Regions from separate parts of the Actinocorallia aurantiaca genome, predicted to be linked through region 2. Evidence: riboswitches for the same ligand, from Rfam matches in the RefSeq annotation. Region 2 holds a riboswitch; the other holds the start of a gene.

Region 1 (3,392 bases), on a different contig from region 2:
TACGCCTACAAGCAGCTCGGGAAGCCCTACATCTACGGCGGCGCGGGCCCGACCGGCTTCGACTGCTCCGGCCTGACGATGCGGGCATGGGGTGCGGCGGGCGTCTCCCTGCCGCACAACGCCGCGGCGCAGTACTCCTTGACCTCCTCCAAGCGGGTCTCCTACGCGGACCTCCAGCCGGGTGACCTCATCTTCTTCAGCGGCCTCGGCCACGTCGGCATGTACGTGGGCGACGGCAAGATGATCCACGCCCCGCGCACCGGGAAGAACGTGGAAGTAGTGAGCATCACGGAGGGCTACTACCGCAGCCGTTTCGTGGGCGGCGGGCGTCCCTAGAACCCCCCGAAACACCCCTGTAACAGGCGGATATGCCCCGGTCAGAGGCCTGTCACCACCGGTGAGACCTGTGTCACCCGGCCGTTAAAGCCCGCTTCACCTGGGCTTTCCTTACTTTGCTGGGCATTTGCCTTTCCTGGTTTCTTTGATACCTTCATGGAAGCGCGACGTTATCCGAACGTTGCCAACCGGTGGCGTTCTCCAGACGCCATGCTGTGATCTAAGCCGATCAACTGATCCGAGAGCCGGTGTCGTGGCAGACACCCGAGCCGCGCAGTGAAGCGTAGGACAGTGATTCTCGAGTCGGCGTCACAAGTCCATCCGCGTCCTTCCGACGATCAACGGAGCCATCAGGGGTTCCGTCCGGGGCCCCATCGCGTCCCCTCGTCCGAGAAGGCAACGCCGAGTCCGTGTACGCACACGGAGCCGGGGACCCAATCCGAACACACCCCGCACCACCCCCAAAGGGTGTGGGCCATGTGTTCGGCGGGGTGAATCGGAAGGCTGCGCAGTCAGGCAGCCGACCGTAGGACGAACCTTCCTGTCCGAACCCGTCAGCTAACCCGGTAGGCGTCAGGAAGAAGGAGATTCCCCTGTCTCGCAATCTTGGCATCCGCCTGCCCTCTGTAAGTCGTAAGCAGCTGGCCACCGGCCTGCTCGCAGCAGCCGCAGTCATGACTCCCGTAGTGGCCGTACCGGCCCCCGCGGAAGCCGCGGCGGTCAGCGCCACGACGGTTCAGAAGACCAAAAAGGTCAAGAAGAAGAAGTCCTGGTCCCATCGCCAGCAGGTCGCCCAGAAGGCTTTGAAGTGGGCGAAGAAGAAGAAGGGCAGCCCGTACGTGTACGGCGCGACCGGCCCCAACTCCTTCGACTGCTCCGGGTTGGCGGGCTACGTCTACCGCAAGGCGGGCGTGAAGCTGCCGCGCACGACCGGAGCCATCTACAGCGGCGTCGGCAACAAGGTCAAGTGGAAGGACCTCGCCCCTGGCGATCTGGTCTTCTTCTACGGCGGCCGCAGCCACATGGGCATCGTCTCCAAGGTGACCGGCAAGAAGGTCTACATGATCCACGCGCCGCGCACCGGTGACCACGTCCGACAGGTGCTTCTCGACAAGTACCGCAAGCAGAGCTTCAACGGAGCCGTCCGGCCTTACTAGGCGGCTCGCGGCGGCGGAGAAACCTCCGCTCCGCCGCCCAGCAGGACCATCCGACAAGTCAGACGCGGGACTGGTCCCCTCCGGGGGACCGTCCTCCCGCCGAGTCCGCTGTGAAGCGGAGCCGGGGAACCAACCGCCGGTCGCACAGACCGGCACGGGGTGAATCGACGGCCAGCCGTCGTAGGGCTATTCCAGGCCCGAATCCGTCAGCTAACCCGGTAGGCGGCATGGAAACAGGAGTTGAGCAGCACATGACCGGTCGTCACCACCGCAAGAACGTCTCCCTGACCGCCAAGATCGCGGGCGGTCTGCTCGCCGGAACCACCCTGGCCAGCACCTTCGCGGTCGCCGCGAACGCCAACACCCTCCCCGAGACGAGCGGCTCCGGCAAGGGCACCGTGAGCGCCGCCTCCCTGCACACCGGCCTGGTCCTGGACGGACTGACCACCGGCGGGACCTTCGAGAACACCGACGCCGCCGAGCGGACCGAGCAGAGCTCCGAGAGCCGCGACGAGTCCGCCGAGAAGAGCGAGAAGTCCGACACCGGCAAGAAGGTCGGCAAGAGCGCCTCCGCCGACGACTTCATCAAGAAGGCCAAGACCCAGCTGGGCATCCGCGAGGACGGCTCCGGCAAGACCAAGTTCCAGGAGTGGTACTCCAAGACCGCGCGCGCGGCCGAGACCGTCGAGCGCGACGGCGGCAGCCGCAACTCCTACCTGAGGGCCGCCTGGTGCAACATGTTCGTCTCCTGGGTCGCGGAGGAGACCGGCACCAAGGACACCGTCGGACAGGACGCCTGGACCATCGCGCACGCCAAGTGGTTCAAGAAGCAGGACCGCTGGGGCACCACCCCGAAGAAGGGCGCCATCGTCTTCTTCAACTGGCAGGGCAAGAAGAGCCTGGACAGCATCGTCCACGTCGGCATCGTCACCGACGTCAAGGGCGGAACGGTCAAGACCATCGAAGGCAACACCGGCAACGCGGTCCTGGAGCGCGACCGCAAGGCCTCCCAGATCGTGGGCTACGGCTACCCCGAGTTCGCGCGCTGATCACCAGCCCTCGAGAGCCCCGGTATGCCGGTTTCCGATGCGGTCATAGGATCGCACCCCATGGAAGCCGACGTACCGGGGCTCTTCGCATCTCCCGGGCACCCTCCCTCAGGACGCGCGGTCTGCGGGCGCAGAGGGTTCCTGCTGGCCGGGCTGCTCGGGCTCGCGGGCTGCCGGTCGGGTCCTCCGGACGGCCCGGCGCCCGCTTCGGCCACCGCCGCTCGCGCGGAGGTGGAAGCCCTGCTCGAAGCCCGTTCCCGCGCCGTGCTGGAGCGCGACGCCGCACGCTTCCTGGCCACGGTCCACCCGGACGAACCCGGTTTCCGGGCCCGGCAGGAGGAACTGTTCACCGCGTTGGCCCGGCTGCCCTTCGACGGCTGGCGGGAGAGCGTCGAGAAGATAGAGGGTTCGCTGGCCACGCTGCGGCTGGCCTACCGCTACCGCGGCTTCGACACCTCGGACGTGGTGCACACCACCTATCTGGAGGTGGGCCGGGCGGACGGGCGCACGCTGGTCACGGGTGACGGCGGAGACCGGCGGGACGCCCCGGAGATCTGGGCGGACCCGGACGCCGAGGCCGTCAAGGGCAGGTCCGGGCTGGTCGTGGGCACCGGCCCGCTGAAGCAGGTCGCCGCCCAGCTCGACCGATCCGTGCCCGCGGTCTCCGCCGTGGTCGGCGACGGCTGGGCCCGCCGCGCCGTGGCACTCCTTCCCGGCGACGCCGACCGCGCCGAGGAACTGGCGGGCGGACAGTCGCTCGACGGCATCGTCGCGGTCGCCACCGTCACCCGTAACGCCGACGGGAGCCCGGGGCAGGCCCGGATCCTCATCTCCCCGGAGAGCTGGCCGA
Region 2 (3,392 bases):
TGAGGTGGCGCATCGCGAGCCTGCCGCCCTGGACGTGGTCGACGTTCACCGAGCACGCGCCCGTTCCCGGCATGCGCCGGTCGACCAGCGCCATCCGGACGTCCCGGGCGCGCAGCCGGGCGATGCGGTCGCGGTCCAGCGCGACGGGGGTGATGACGACGCCGGAGACGCCCTGCTGCTCCAGGAAGTCCAGCCGTCGCCGCTCCTTCTCCGGGCTGCCGTCGCTGGTGCACCAGATGAGGTCGTAGCCGCCGGCGTTCGAGGCGTCCTCGACCCCCCGTGCGAGGTCGGTGAAGTAGGGGTTGGAGATGTCCTCGACGATCACTCCGAGTGTTCGCCCCGAGCCCTTGCGCAGGGTCCGCGCCGCTTCGTTGCGGACGAAACCGAGTTCCTCGATGGCGGTGAGGACGCGGACCCGGGTGGCTTCGGCCACGACGTCTGGCCGGTTTAGGACATTCGAAACGGTCCCAACTGAAACTCCCGCGCGACGCGCAACCTCACGAATACTTGCTCGCATCAGTCCACTCCCCCCGAGTCGGGATGGGTTGTCGCAGGTTAACGGCTTTTCGTGGGTCGACGCGCCTCGGCGACGGCACGGGACGTGATTCAGGGGTCACTTTTCGCGCTCTCCGGGAGCTTGACGGTCCGGATCCGGCCGCCTAGCGTTCCGGATCGTAGGGAGCTTGAAACGATTCACGGACCGGAGAGGGGAAGGCTGCAACCGATGACCCTTCTCTCGAGCCGACGTTACTCAGCGTTCCCCGCGAATGGCATCCGAACGACGCATCGGCCGAGTCCGGCCACCGACGATCAGTAGTACTGGACCCATCGCCCGAAGCAGCGACGAGCTGCACCCCCGCGGTCAGCATCAGCGACGAGGGAGGAATGGAGTGGATCAGGGCACACTCGCGCGCCGGGCCTTCGACGAACCCCGGCTGAGCGAGGATGAACTGAAGTTGCTGGCTCAGATCGCCAGCGGCGTGACCGCCGACGTGGCGGCCCGGAAGCTCGAACTCAGCGCGCGCACCCTGCGTCGCCGGCTTCGGGCCATCTGCGACCGTCTCGACGTCAACACCCCCATCGAGGCCGTCGTGTGGGCGGCTCGCCGGCAACTCATCTAGCGACGACCGCGGAGCGGGTGAGCCGGAGACCCCGGTGAAGCCCGGCGAACGCCGCCGTCACAGGAACCTCCGGGTTCCCGTGACGGCGTTTCCGTTCTCCCGTGTCCCGTTCCGGAGCGCCCTCAGGCGACGCGTACGCCGCCCGCGAAGGGCCTCCCGCCGATCGGCGCGATTTTCACGACGTCGCCCGTCTGGGGGGCGTGCACCATCTGTCCGTCGCCGATGTAGAGGCCGACGTGGTGCAGGTCGCTGTAGAAGAAGACGAGGTCGCCCGGCTGCAGTTCGTCCCGGCCGACGTGGGCGCCGGCGTTCCACTGGCTTCCGGTGTAGTGCGGCAGGTTGATGCCGACCTGCGCGTAGGCCCACATGGTGAGCCCGGAGCAGTCGTAGCTGTTAGGCCCGTCCGCGCCCCAGACGTAGGGCTTGCCGAGCTGGGAGAGCGCCAGCCGCAGCGCTTCGGCGGCCTTGCCCGCCCCCGGCACCGGCGGGATGTCGACGATCTTCTTGGGATCCTTGCGGACGATTTTGTCGCGGATCTGGGTGTAGTCGTCCTTGAGCTTCTTCTGCCGGTCGGTCAGCTGGTTGTTGAGCTTGCGGACCTGTCCCGCCCGGTCGTCGGCCGCCTTCTTCGCGCGCTGCGCCGCCTGCATCGCCGAAAGCAGCTCCGTCACCTTGGTGCCGCTCTGGGAGGCGAAGTAGGTGAGCGTCGAGCTCTGGTCCAGGAACTCCTGGGGGTCGTCGGAGGTGGCGAGGATGAGCGCCTGGTCGGTGCCGCCCCTCATGTAGCTGTTGGCGGCCAGCCCGCTCACCTCCTGCGCTATGGCGTCCAGAGCCTTCTGCTGGCGCGAGGCGTTGTCCGAGGCGACCTTGGCCGCGCGTTCGGCCTGCTTCAGCTTGACCTTGAGTCCGTTGATCTGCTCGCTGACCTTTTCCAGTTCCTCGTGAACGGACTCGATCCGCTTCATCGGGTCGGGTTCGGCGTGCGCGATGCCCGGGACGGACACGGCGACGGCGGTGACACCGCAGATCAGGGCGAGCAGACGGTGGTGGGCGAGCTTCACGGTTTTCCTCTCCTCGGCCGCCTACCGGGTCAGCTTTCGGGTGGGGGCCGGAGCAGCCCCTCCGCGCCTTCGCGGTTGCACCCGGGGTCCTGCGCTGGTCCCCGGCTCCCTTCGCGCGGAGCGGTCGGGATGCGGCGGGTACAGCAGATGCGAACTGCTGTCGACACTCAGCGGAGGAGACTAACGAAGTCTGCCGTCCGTGCCAACCACGGCGACTGATTTCGCAGGTCGTTCCGGGTCCGTGAAGTCGCCCGTTGCCACTAGTCTCAAGGCTCTATGGAGTTGACGATCCGGCGGGCGCGCACGCCCGATGTCCGTGACATCCGGCGTCTCGTCGACACGTACGGCGGCCCCGGACGGCGTCTTCTCGAGAAGAGCACGGTGAACCTCTACGAGGACGTCCAGGAGTTCTGGGTCGCCGATGCCCCGCAACTGGGAGGGATCATCGGATGCGGTGCCCTCCATGTGATCTGGGAGGACCTCGCCGAGGTTCGCACCGTCGCAATCGATCCGGAATGCCGGGGCATGGGGATCGGCCACCAGATCGTCGGCCGACTTCTGTCCACTGCGCGAGAACTGGGTGTCCGGCGAGTTTTTTGCCTTACCTTCGAGGTGGAGTTCTTCGCGCGTCACGGTTTCCGAGAGATCCAGGGCACTCCGGTGTCGCATGCTGTCTATGAAGAGCTTCTGCGGTCCTATGACGACGGGGTCGCGGAGTTCCTCGACCTGGATCGGGTGAAGCCGAACACGCTGGGAAACACGCGGATGCTGCTCCGCTTGGAGGAATGACGACATCATGACCGAACCCCCCAACCCGTACGGCCCGCGTTCCGGTGGCGGATATGGCCCGCCCCCGCCCGCGCAAGGTCCTTACGGGGCTCCTCGCCCCCCGCAACAGCCCGGGTATGGTCCGCCCAGTCCGGGATATGACGGGCACTCGGGATATGGACCACCGAACTCTTCATATCCCGAACGAGAGGAAGCGCCCCGGCAGACTTATCAACCGCCCGTGCCCTCCGGTCCGCACCCGGCCGAGAACCTTCCGCTGGCGGCATTCAAGCAACGCGCACTGGCCCGGCTCATCGACGCCGGCCTGGTGTGGGTCGCCGGCTTCGCGCTGGTCTTCCCCATCGTTCTCGCCTCCATCGGCGTGAACAAGGAGGAGGACGGCGCCTGGTCGACTCCGGTCCTGTGGACGACATTCGTCGTG

The links. A riboswitch is a leader RNA that binds a small molecule or an ion and turns the genes downstream of it on or off. The one in region 2 is predicted to bind cyclic di-AMP.
Region 1: another riboswitch for cyclic di-AMP. It lies ahead of ABD327_RS25515 (CHAP domain-containing protein); the one in region 2 lies ahead of ABD327_RS04160 (C40 family peptidase).

Annotation. Positions count from the first base shown of each region.
Region 1 covers NZ_BAAATZ010000021.1:267,351-270,742, reverse strand. The annotation lists gene ABD327_RS25525 (C40 family peptidase) at 1-336, shown strand, start outside; cyclic di-AMP (ydaO/yuaA leader) riboswitch at 727-924, shown strand; gene ABD327_RS25520 (C40 family peptidase) at 1,011-1,493, shown strand; cyclic di-AMP (ydaO/yuaA leader) riboswitch at 1,581-1,733, shown strand; gene ABD327_RS25515 (CHAP domain-containing protein) at 1,745-2,542, shown strand; gene ABD327_RS25510 (hypothetical protein) at 2,603-3,392, shown strand, end outside.
Region 2 covers NZ_BAAATZ010000003.1:220,348-223,739, forward strand. The annotation lists gene ABD327_RS04150 (LacI family DNA-binding transcriptional regulator) at 1-517, opposite strand, end outside; gene ABD327_RS04155 (LuxR C-terminal-related transcriptional regulator) at 891-1,121, shown strand; gene ABD327_RS04160 (C40 family peptidase) at 1,244-2,182, opposite strand; cyclic di-AMP (ydaO/yuaA leader) riboswitch at 2,185-2,329, opposite strand; gene ABD327_RS04165 (amino-acid N-acetyltransferase) at 2,459-2,971, shown strand; gene ABD327_RS04170 (RDD family protein) at 3,192-3,392, shown strand, end outside.